Linked DNA regions of Pyrobaculum calidifontis JCM 11548. The main gene of each other region encodes a partner of the protein of the gene in region 2 in a complex. Links are inferred from orthologs where the notes say so. Each region holds a gene or a part of one and is shown on either strand. Other genes may lie near its edges.

Region 1 (5,602 bases), 160 kb from region 2 along the record:
AGGCCGCGTAGGCTCTGTACCGTAGGCATCTGTCCGCCAGGGGGCAGTTGCCGCATTCATAACGCCTGCAATACTCGGCGCGCGGCGGCTCCCCCTTGAGGCCAAGCCTCGGCGCTATTCTCGTGAAGTGTTTATCCACTGGGGCGGCTGTTGCGTCCCCCGTGTAGAGGAGGTAGAGGTCGGCGACTTTGGGGCCTACCCCCTTGATTTTTAGCAGAGTGGGCCTATCCTTGGGCTTTCCCAGGCGTATGTAGTCTGCCACCGCATCTGGGAGCTTGGCCAACTGGTAGCTTCTCCCCACTTTGGGGGCATTCGCCGCCGCGGCGCGGATGTCCTCGCTCTTTGAAAACAGCGCGTTGGCCCACCTCAGCACGTTCACGTGGTAGTTAGTGTTCTGGGTTAGGAAGGCCACTACGAAGAGCAGGTCCTCGTCCCCGGGGGATGTGGATATGCCTACGCAGTCTCCGTACTCCTCCAAGAGGGGCTGTATGTAGTCGGCCGCAGCCCTATCCACCTCGTTTACATAGCGCCAAGGCGAATACCAGCGGCCCGACATGTATATATCGTCGCCCGCCCAGACGCCCTTTTTCACGCCGAATTTTTTCACATAATTGCCGTCAAGTAGGGCGAGGACTAGGCTGGGGTAGAGGGTGAGGTCTAGGCAGTTCATATCATGAAAGCCGGCACGCCGTCCGGCGTCACGGCGCGGGTCGGCTTGAGGCCCCTGGCCTTCATAAGCTTCACCACGTGTGGGTAAAGTATTACGTACTCCACGTCGATGCAGTTGGGCAGGCGCGGGTCTATCTCGGCGAGGGCCTCCTCCAGCCTCTTCACAGCGGCGTCTGTGGAGAACCCCAGCATGGCCGCCGGGTAGACGTCGCGGCACGGCTCCATCCCGCTTTCCACCAACACGCGTATGGCCTCCAGCTGTTTGTAGAAGTAGGAGGGCGGCGCCAGCGTTATCTCCTCAAACTCCTCAAGCGTCGCGCCCTTTATAGAGACGCGCACAGCCAAGTGCGGCCTCGCGGCGAGCTCCCTAGCCAGCTCCCTGTCCACGAGTATGCCGTTGGTCTCCACTATGAAGATGTACTTGGACAGTAAGTCCGCCACCTCTAGGAGGTGCCTAGGCGCTATCAGGGGCTCCCCTCCCGAGATCCTCACCTGCCTAAACCCGCGGGCTTTTGCAATTTCGTCAAGCCGCGCCGCCACCTCCTCCGGCGCCATCCACACGCCGCCGCTGAGCACAAAAGAGGTGTTGCGCCACGCCCAGCACATGCCGCAGCGCAGATTGCACCCGACGACATCGGCGGTGGCTATGCCGCCGTACCACCTGTCAGCCCTGAACCTCTTGTACAACCTATACACCTTGCCCCCCACACTCTTTACTGCGTATGTGAGCACAAGCTGTAGCAACCTCTCGGGATCAATATGCGGTCTGCCGCTCCCGCCCACGTTAGATACTGCCGTAGGCCTTAAATTATTTACTTTGCTTGAAAAATATACAAGGAAAAGCTAAAATATAGGTTAATGATATATACGTGTTTAAGGTAAGAAAAGAGGGAGGAGTAAAGGAGGTGGAGGGAAAGAAAAAGCCGGAGTTGCTGTGGGGCTAAATTTATAATCAGCCACTTTTTCCAGCCCGTGTCTGAGGAAAAGAAGGTAGTCTTGACGAGGGAGTATGTAATAAACCTGAGGAGGACTCGCGAGGTGTCGAGAACCAAGAGGGCTAAGTACGCCGTGGGCCTCATAAGGCGGTTTGTTGCACGCCACCTAAAAGTGGAGCCCAAGGCCGTCAAGCTAGGCCAGGCGCTCAACGAGGCTCTCTGGGCCCGTAGCATTGAGAAACCCCCCAGGAGAGTACATGTTGTGGTAGAAAAGCTAGACGACGGAACTGTCCGCGTGGAGTTGAAACAGTGAAGTTCGACATCTCCCCCGCCAGGCTGTTCGGCTCGTCGTCCGTCGGAGTATTCCTAGCCACTAACAATACCGTCACCTTTGTGCCGCCTGACACCCCCGAGAAAATAGACGATTTGGTGCGCAACACCCTCCGCACAACGGTGGCCAAGTTCACCATAGCCAAGTCGCCCCTCCTTGGCATATTCACCGTAGTAAACGACAACGGAGTCCTCCTCTCCCCGCTGGCCCTCGAGGAAGAGGTCAAGCTCTTTAAGTCCCTTGGGCTAAACGTGGGCATCGTGGCCACGAAGTACACAGCGGTGTCCAACCTCGTGCTTGCAAACAACAGGGCGGCTCTGGTGTCCCCCCTCCTGGAGCCTCAGGCGCGTAAGACCGTGTCCGACGTGCTCGGAGTCGAGGTGGTGGTAGACACAATAGCAGGAAATCCGCTGGTGGGGTCACTCGCAGTCGTCAACTCCCGTGGCTTGTTAGTGGCCCCCGAGGCCACAGACGACGACCTGAAGAAGCTGGCCGACTACTTCAAGGTCAAGGTAGACGTAGGCACAGTGAACAAGGGCAAGAGCTTCCTGAGAGGGGGGCTTGTGGTCAACGACTACGGGGCCCTTGTGGGCGACGAGACGGCTGGCCCTGAACTGATGAGGATTACTCAAGTACTTGGCTAGGCCACGGTTGTCTCCTTTATCTAGTCCGTATATCTGGCCGCCGTAGTTTGCCTTCCACCTTCTGAACCCTTGCTAACATTATGCGGCAATACACCACTCTCATCACGCTGTGTGTAGCTATGACTATCTAGAGAAGAAGGTTGACATCTCTCTTCCGCCGGGCTGTTTGGCTCTTCATCCGTCGACGAAAATTTATTAAGGTTCGGCATATTGGGCCACATGCCTAAGATTTATAGAGTAGTTGGGGACACTTCCACTGGGATGAAGTTTGTCGTAGAGGTCGTGGGTGAGAGGCCTTACGACGCGTTGGAGAAGGTCTACTCTGTTCTCGGCAGTAGGCATAAGCTTAAGAGGACGCAGATTAGGATTAGGGAGGTGTCTGTGGTGGAGCCGTCGTCTGCTAAGTCTAATGAGGCCAAGATGTTGATGGTGTTGGAGAAGGTGGTGAGGTACTAGCATGTCTCTCTCTAGGCAGGATATTCAGCGGCTCTTGGAGGAGTACCAGTTGTTGAATGATCTGTTGGCGAGTCTGCAGGCTCAGCACGCCACTGTGTCTGAGCTGGTTGAGGAGCTGAGCACCGCGCTTGACGGTGTGAGGCTTTTGAAGAGCGAGGGCGGCGAGCGGCTCGTGCATATAGGGGCCGGAATCTTCGTGGGGGGCGTTTTCGAGGGGCGGGAGGTGCTTACGCCGCTGGGCGCCGGGTACTACGCCTTCCTCGACTTGGAGAACGCTGAGAGAATTGTCAAAGAGAGGCTTGAGGAGTACTCCAAGGTGAAGACCTCTCTTGAGGAAAACATTGAGAAGCTCACTGAGAGGGCGCTTCAGATACGCCAGGTGCTGGAGAGGCTGGGGCTTAGGTAATGTTTGATAGGCTTAAGAGGACGTTTTCTAAATTTGTAAACGCGGTTGTATCTGCGGTTACGGAGGACACGTTGGGGGAGAAGGAGGTTGAGGAGTTTGTGACAGATCTCTACCTTGAGCTTGTGGAGAGCGACGTGGCGGTGGAGGTGGCCGACGCCCTTGTGGAGGAGCTCAAGAGGAGGCTAGTCGGCCTGAAGGTGCCTCGGTTTGGGGATAAAGAGGGCGCAGTGAAGCGGGCGGTGGTGGATTCTGTTCTACAGATCCTCTCCGACGTCCCCGACGTCGACTTCTACGAGGAGGGGGGCAAGCTTCTGGATAGGGCCAGGCCGGTGGTGGTAATGTTCCTAGGGCCGAATGGGTACGGCAAGACGACCACTCTCGCCAAGCTTGCATACCACCTAATGGAGAGGGGGTACACCGTCGTGGGGGCCGCGGCCGACACTTTCAGGGCGGGCGCTAGGGAGCAGTTAGAGGAGCATGGGAGGCGGGTTGGGTTCAAGGTCATCGGGGGGCCATATGGGGCTGATCCAGCCTCGGTGGCCTTCGACGCCGTGCAACACGCCAGGTCTAGGGGCCACCACTTCGTCCTCATCGACACGGCGGGGAGAATGCATACCGATGCCAACTTGATGGAGGAGCTTCGGAAGATTCAACGGGTGGCGGAGCCGCACTTCTCCATCTTTGTCTTTGACGCGCAGCTGGGGAACGAGGCGCTAGAGATTGCGCGCTACTACTCGAAATACGTCAGAATAGACGGGATGATTGCGACGAAGGTCGACGCATACCCCAAGGGCGGCTCTATTCTCACCTTTATGTATACTCTGAAGCGGCCAGTGTATTTCCTCGGTGTTGGACAAAGCTACAAAGACCTTGTAAAATTCGTCAAGCTGGACTACGTGAAGCAGTTGGTGGAGTAGGCCCTCTTTGTCGCCTTAGTCCTCTGGAGAAGATCCCTACATCGGTCTTATGAAAGCTGTGGCACCATATATAACTAGGTTGAGTGAGAGTGGAATTTATCGAGATAATGGGGAGTGGACAGGTGGACCTCTGTGAGGGGAAGCTGGGTCTAAGTTTAAATAGTGGTGGCATTGCTCATGTGTGTCGTCTCTTGAGGAGAAGATTGCCAACTTGATTAGAGACATTAGGTGGGTTATTTCCACAGCGGCGCGTCCCGACGACGAGGAGTTTAAACTCACTGCGCGCTTCCTCTTGCTTTTGGTGTTCGTGGCGGGGGCCTTTCAGCTCGTGTTTCACGTGGCGAGTGTCTATATCCGTGGCGCCGTGTATGGGCAGTGGCTTGCCCCGCTTGACCCAGTGAGAGAGAGTATAGCTATATTGACGTCTCTGATTGTGGTCTTTGCCGCAATGCTTTACTTGTTGGCTAAGTTGAGGTAATGTCGTCTGAGAGGTGCCCTGTTTTCACAGTAAGCGTCGTCTCGAGGCAGGAGTACAACATCGTGATGCTGTTGAAGATGCGGGTGGAGTCTGGCAAATTGCCAATTTACGCCATTGTGGTACCCCCCGAGTCGTTCGGCGTGTTGTTCATTGAGGGAGAGTCTTTGCCGGTTGTCAGCCGCGCGGTGTATGGAGTGAAGCACGTAAAAGGGGTTATGCGCGGTATAACAAACGTGGAGGAGGTGATGAGGGTACTCAAGCCTCCCAAGCCGACCGTCGAGATCGACGTCAACGACGAAGTTGAGATAACCGCCGACGTATTAAAGGGCAGTAGGGCCAGGGTGACCTTTGTCGACAGAGAAAAGGGCATTGTACGCGTCGAGCTCCTAGACAGCGCCTTCCCCATGCCGCTCGACTTGAAGATCACGGAGGTGAAGCTCGTAAAAAAGGCGGGGCAACAATAGGTAAATTTTAATACTCGCCTCTTCGCCTGGTCGATGTCTAAGCGCGTTATCGTCGTGCCGCTTCAGGGAGGAAAGGTGGCTGTTAATCCCCAGTTCCAAGACGCTCTTAAACAGGCAGGGCTAGACCCCAACAAGGTGGTGCAGGAGGTTCAGGAGAAGTTGAAGGCATATGGGAAGTACCCAGTGCAGAAGGTGGAGCTGGAGGTTTCGCCGGATGGCTACGAGGTGAAGGTGTATCTGCCGCCAATAGGAGACCTCTTCCTAAAGCTCTTGGGGAAAGACACAGGCGCGCACGACTCTGC
Region 2 (5,861 bases):
CTCTTTCACCATGACGGCCTCTGGGCATGCGGCAAAGTGCATTCCCCTGTCTCCTCTATCTCGCTTCACTTTGCCCCTTACTTTGGCCTTTACTTCGTATTTCTCTCCTCTTTCCTTGGCCTTTTTGTAGGCTTTTAAGTCCACCTCCGCAGGTGCCGTGGCTATGTCTGTGCCGTTTACTACCACCACCGTTATGCCCACCTTGGGGTATTTGTCTGCGTTCCACTTCTCAAGGAGCCTCTCCACGTGGCTGGGCGCCTCTGCACGCCCTTTCGCCACCGCCACCGGTTCCAGCTTGTCTGGCAGAGAGTCGTCTTCAGGCGCCGCGGGGAGGATGAAGACGAGGCCATCGAGGGGTCCGGCGTCGTCCTCTATGTAGAGCGTCAGGGTGGCATTACCTTTTCTTCCACCAGGCGCGGTAGCGGTCGCCAAACTCTCACCGGCTTGCTCGACGTATATTCTGCCTGTCGTCTGACTCTGCGCGGCTTGTTGAGCTTGTGCATCTGCGGTTGATGTTTCTGTGACCCCTGGCGCCGTGCTGTAGTAGTCTCTGAGGCCTAAGAAGGCGACCATCACTAACAATACTACAAGCACCGCCACCCATTTGATCCTTCCGCGCATGGTAGCATCTTTTTGCCAGTATTTTTTTTACTTTAGAAGTTGTCGAAATAGTTTTCGTTGATAGTTTTCTCGCGGGGGGAAGGTTTAAGTAGTTGCTTCGCTTCTTGTCTGTGGTTGTTAGAGTGGCCGCGGCGCCGAATGTGGGTGCCGAGATTCGGGAGGAGTATCTGAGGCTTTACGAGGGCCTTCTCCCCAGGGTGGAGGAGGTGGTCTTTATCGTGGTTTTGACTGGGGGCGCCGAGCCTGAGATCTTGAGCCAGGCGGGGCGGTTCAACGTGCTTTTGGCGTGGCCTCACTACAACTCCCTCCCCTCTGCCCTAGAGGCCGCGGCGGCTCTCAGAGAGCGGGGCGCCTTTGCGGAGGTTGTGGCGCTCGAGGGGCCGGGCGCGGAGCCCCCGGCAGAGCGGGTGCGTAGGCTTGTGGAAGTGGCGCGCCTGTTGGACAAGCCGCCGCGGCTCATGCTGGTGGGGGAGCCTAACCCCTGGCTCGTGGCGTCGGACTTGGCGGGGAAGCCCGACGTGCGCGTAGACGAGGGGGAGGTGTACCGCCGCTCCCTCTCCATGCAGGCGGCCGAGGAGGCGCGGCGCTTGGTGGAGTCGGCGCGGGAGAGCGCGTACGGGCCCGGCGAGCTGGAGCGGGTGCTGGCCTACGCCAAGGCCCTGCGTGAGGCGGCGCGGGGGGTGGACGGGCTTACGCTGGGGTGCTGGTGCTTCAACTTCCCCAGGGTCGAGGAGCGGGGGTGGACTCCGTGCATCTCCCTCGCCGTGTTGAACGACTGGGGGGTCACCGCCACGTGTGAGGGCGACCTCAGGGCGCTCTACTCTGCGGTCGTCCTGCGGCGGATTTCTGGGAAGCCGGCGTGGATTAGCAACGTCAACGCGGCGCGGGGCGAGCTCCTCCTCCTTACGCACGACGGCTTGCCCCCGTCCATGGCCAAGGCCTACTCCATTGTCCCCCGCCTAGCCACCAAGGCCCCCGCCGCGATTAGGGCAGAGGTGGAGCCGGGGAGGCCGGTGACTCTGCTCAGAGTGTCCCGCGACTTGAGGCGGGCCCTCCTCCTTGGGGGCATCACCGCCGAGGCGGAGAGGGTAGAGGCGTGTGCGACGCAGATAGCGGTGAGAGTGACCAAGGGGTCCCCCGCCGCGGTCTACAAGGCGGGGCTCGGGAACCACTTGGCCTTTGTCTTCGACGACGTGTACGAAGAGGTGGAGGCCTATCTGAGGTACCTGGGGGCCTCCGTGGTCACGGCCTGAGCCGCGAGATGAAGAATGCCTCGCTTCTGTGGATGTGGGGGAAGGTTCTGCCGCCTATGTCCCCCCAGTAGGATGGGGCTAGCTCGGCCAGCGGCTTCTCTGCTCTGGCGCCGGCCTTGGACACCACCTCTTCCCCCTCCTCTGGCAGAATGGAGCAGACGGCGTATACCACCTCCTCTGCCAGCTGTAGTGCGCGCGTGAGCAGTTGGAGCTGTAGCTGGGAGTATTGGCGGGCCCTCTCTACCCTTGGGTATATCTTCACGCCGGGGTCTTTGGTGAAGGCGCCGCTGGAGGTGCACGGCGCGTCTAGAAGCGCCTTGTCGAACCGCCTGGCGGCGAGCTTTCTAGAGTCTGCGTGTACCACGTCTACGTACTGGTAGGCCCCTAGCGCCTTTAGTAGGTGCCTCATTCTGGCCACCCTCTTTCGGGACACGTCTGCCGCAACTACCTTAAGCTTCCCCTCGGCGATTTGGGTGGCTAGGCTTATCTTCATCCCAGGCGCCGCCGCTAGGTCGAGCACCGAGTCCCCTGGCCTTGGGTCAAGGGCGAGGACTGTGTAGACTGAGGCGAGGTCCTGGGGGATCGCGGCGAAGGTCTTAACCGCTGAGAGGTACTGGATGGGCTTGCTGGCCTTTTTCACAAGCACCATGAAGGGTATGTGGGGGTGGGGTTCCACCTCTGCCTCCTGCTCCAGTAGCTTAAGTCCCTTGTCCACGTCCACTTTGAAGGTGTTTATCCTCAGCCACATCCACGTGGTGTTGCCCGCCTCCAACAGCCTCTCCACCTCGCCCAGGGGGAGGTATCTGAGGAGCGTCTCCACTATCGCCGGGTGGTAGCTGTACTTCACCGAGAGGTAGCGCGCTGGGTCGCCCCTCAGCTCTTCGAGGGCCTTCTCCACGTCCTCCGGCTTGGCCAAGGCCCTCTTGAGCAGCCGCTTCCTGTACCTGGCCACTAGCTCTTTGTTGTAGAGCAGAGAGTCTGCCCTGTACAAGAACCACGCCTTTGCCGCGGCCTTCGCACCGCTTGAGCCAAAGAGCTTCGACGCGGCGAACCTCAAGAAGTAATAGTGCCTAACTGCGTCAAAGGAGGCGTCGTAGAAGACCTTGAAGCTCTCCAGCGCCCTCCAACGCCTCTTGACTTTTTGAAAGGCGTAGTCCAGGGTGAGCTCGTTTTGAACAACTTCGTACAAGACCTTGGCCACGAAGGATACCAGCTCCTCTGCAGTCCACTTAGCCACTAGTCGACCTGGACCCCCAGCACCTTTTGGAAAAACTCCACCGCCTCCTCCCTAGTCACCAGTTGCCCCTTCCCAACCTTGCTCCTCCTCCGCCTTCTAAGCTGCACCCTCAGCCCCGGCTTCGCCAGGCGGACGCACACGTCCATGCCCCATATGCCCACGGCCGGGTCGTACTTCACGCCCGGCAACATTATGTGCTCCTTTATGCCAAAACACACGTTGCCCCTCTCGTCGAAGCTGCTGCGCTTTATCCTATTGCCCACGGCCTGGAGGGCGCGCATGAGGAACTCCACGGCCTTGTCTCTCCTCAGCGTAACTGCCACGCCGATGGGCTCCCCCTTCCTAATGCCAAAGTCCTTAATCGAGCGCTTGGCCCTCCTCAGCGAGGGCTCCGCCCCCGTTAGCTCCCTCAGCAAATTAGCCGCCTTCTCAAGTCTCTCGCCGCCGGTGCCCACCCCTATGTTTACCACGACCTTCTCTATGTACACCCGTTTCATTGGGTGGTCTTTAACAAGAACAAGCTCCTTCCACTTCATCGCAACCCAACAACAACCGCTTTAAAAATTTTCAAAAACCTCAGCTCACAAGCCGCCTCTTTAACATAAGGAGGCCGACGGCCACTGCGACGGCCGCCCCAACGGCAGCGACTATGGCGAAGAGCAAAGTACGCGGTATACACTCTGGAACGAGGAAATCTATCCCTGTCTTTGGCCAAAACTCCACCACCAGCGGGCTTTCGCAGAAACCTGACAGTTCCACAAAGCGGCGGACCAGCCTCTCAGCAGTGGCCCTATCCGGCACAGTGCCGCCGGGAAACGGGAAGACCACGTAGAGGGGGCCAGTCGCCAGTGGGGCAAATGTGTGCATAGTGCCCTCTATGCCCAAAAGGTGGCCGCACACGTCCCGAACCTCCCGCACAGTGCCTAGCTCTTTCTCAATGGTCTGCGTTGCGTTTATCAGGGCCGCTCTAAACTTCTCGTCGCGCGGCAAGAGGTAGGGGCCGTATTTTAGAGTAACCCGCACCAAGTCGTAGATGGGGCCCACCTCCTCCCTAACGCCTCTGAGGAGCTCCACGGCCTTTGCGAGGTCTGCCGTTGCGACGTCAAGTGAGGTGTGGTAGAGGTCTAGAGTAATTACGACTCTTACGTCCTTGTTTTGCCAGACAACGTCCGCCAAATAAGCTACCTCTTGTCTCCCCGCGCGTATAGCCTCCCGCACGTCTTTAAGCCCAAGAAGCACCTCCTCGCCAAGGGCCCTCTCCGCCTCCTCCCTAAGCCCCCTAGCCGTGGAGGCGGCGATGTGTAGTAAGTCGCGCCACTCTAAAGTAACAGGAATTGAACTATTGTCTTCGACGACCACTCGTCGGTGGGCCATGGCGACGGTGACCTTACTAGGCGGGCCCAGGCGCTTGAGTAAGGCGTCTAACAGCCGCTCGGCTTGGGTAGAGTTGAGGGGGGTTGAGGACTTGTTGCTTAAGATGTGTAAATCGGTGATGTTCCCCGCCGTCAGCGGCGAGTTTTTCTCGTCGAAGTCTGTGATGAACACGAGCACTTTACAGCCGTTGACATAGAAGACATAGTTGGGCTGGAACCTCTCAAGTGGCGATGTAGCGTTAATGACGTCGTCCACCAGCCCCGACAAATCGACAGCGGCGACCCAGACTGAGGTTAAGAGGAGGACCCCGGTAATGGCGTATGTAGTTAATAAGCTCTTTACCATGTTGTGTCTCTCTTCGTTAATATTTGAGTGTTTGTGTCATTGCGACGTTTTACGGGGAACTCAATCTCTACAGCCAACTGTGGAGGTGGTGCCAGTGGAGGATGTTTGTAAAAATCGACTTTAAAACACTAGAGGCACTTCTCGCCTTGCCGTTGTTGCCACGGCTTCCATGGGCTTGAAGAGGGCCTCTATGTTTTTCTCAACTAGGAATGCGTATTTTGAGGCGTGTTCTTGTAGTTTTGAGGTGTCTATCTGTGTCTCGGCCAGCTTTGCCACGGCGTTTACCAGCTTGAGTGCGGCTCCCACGTCGGGGCCCGTCCGGCCTACTAAGTCGTTTAAGATGGCTATTACGTCTCTGTGGGTGGCCACTTTCCCGCTGTCGACGAGCCTCTTCACGGCGGTTAAGAGCTTGGACTCTGCGATGAGGAGTACGCCGTCTATGCTCCGGCCTAGGACGGCGTCTAGGTAGGCCCCCTCTAGCCCAGTCACAGTGGCCTCTCGTATGGGGACAAAGCCGTACTCCTTGAACTTTTCCACGAGTCCCTCCTCTGTGACAAAGTACACCGCGTCGCTCTCCTTCTCGCCCAGGGCGGGCATGGCGGAGAGACACGCCACGAGCTTTACCTTGTTCTCCTCGGCCCAGTCTAACACCTTGTGGATAAACTCGGCGTACAGCTGCGGCGGTATTGGGACGTGTTGCCTAATGGCCACGATGCCCGCCTGCCTAGAGTAGAATATGCGGTGTGGCAACTTCGCCGCGCCGTTTACCACGGCGATGACCGGCGGCATCTCCGTGATCTTGATGGCGCCTATCTCCTCCATCTGGAGCTGGTCAATGAGGTACTCCACCGCCACTACCCCAGCAAGCGACGGCTCAGGACACGCCAAAACCAAGATGTTCCTCTTATCCCGCGGCAAGCCGCTGATCTTAACTTCGAGACGCATGTTCCCTCTTACACTCTACTTTATATATTTGGCCCCGTTGGGCGCAAAGGCCGCGTACCGTACGCCGGCGAGGCTAGGGGCGCTTA

The links. Proteins that work in one complex are often made in the same cells at the same time.
Region 1: PCAL_RS10585 (region 2) and rpl18a share a complex: the UniProt entries of both Methanocaldococcus jannaschii proteins name them as parts of the 50S ribosomal subunit. The link is inferred for Pyrobaculum calidifontis JCM 11548 from one-to-one orthologs.

What each region holds. Positions count from the first base shown.
Region 1 is NC_009073.1:1,690,027-1,695,628, forward strand. What follows is about bases 1,559-4,416. They hold rpl18a (50S ribosomal protein L18Ae), read left to right. Parts: upstream 1,559-2,798; coding sequence 2,799-3,035; downstream 3,036-4,416. Other genes in these bases: PCAL_RS09665 (50S ribosomal protein L31e), read left to right, coding at 1,642-1,917; PCAL_RS09670 (translation initiation factor IF-6), read left to right, coding at 1,914-2,579; pfdA (prefoldin subunit alpha), read left to right, coding at 3,037-3,441; ftsY (signal recognition particle-docking protein FtsY), read left to right, coding at 3,441-4,358. Outside these bases: PCAL_RS09655 (HhH-GDP family DNA glycosylase), read right to left, coding at 1-670; PCAL_RS09660 (radical SAM protein), read right to left, coding at 667-1,452; PCAL_RS09690 (preprotein translocase subunit SecE), read left to right, coding at 4,540-4,836; PCAL_RS09695 (transcription elongation factor Spt5), read left to right, coding at 4,836-5,300; PCAL_RS09700 (50S ribosomal protein L11), read left to right, coding at 5,334-5,602.
Region 2 is NC_009073.1:1,854,290-1,860,150, reverse strand. The notes cover bases 1,880-4,854. They hold PCAL_RS10585 (50S ribosomal protein L5), read right to left. Parts: upstream 3,648-4,854; coding sequence 3,111-3,647; downstream 1,880-3,110. Other genes in these bases: PCAL_RS10580 (hypothetical protein), read right to left, coding at 3,688-4,830; PCAL_RS10590 (RsmB/NOP family class I SAM-dependent RNA methyltransferase), read right to left, coding at 1,880-3,111. In the rest of the region: PCAL_RS10600 (hypothetical protein), read right to left, coding at 1-621; PCAL_RS10595 (fucose isomerase), read left to right, coding at 732-1,874; more of PCAL_RS10590, read right to left, coding at 1,864-1,879; PCAL_RS10575 (proteasome assembly chaperone family protein), read right to left, coding at 4,951-5,775. UniProt on the Methanocaldococcus jannaschii protein: This is one of the proteins that bind and probably mediate the attachment of the 5S RNA into the large ribosomal subunit, where it forms part of the central protuberance.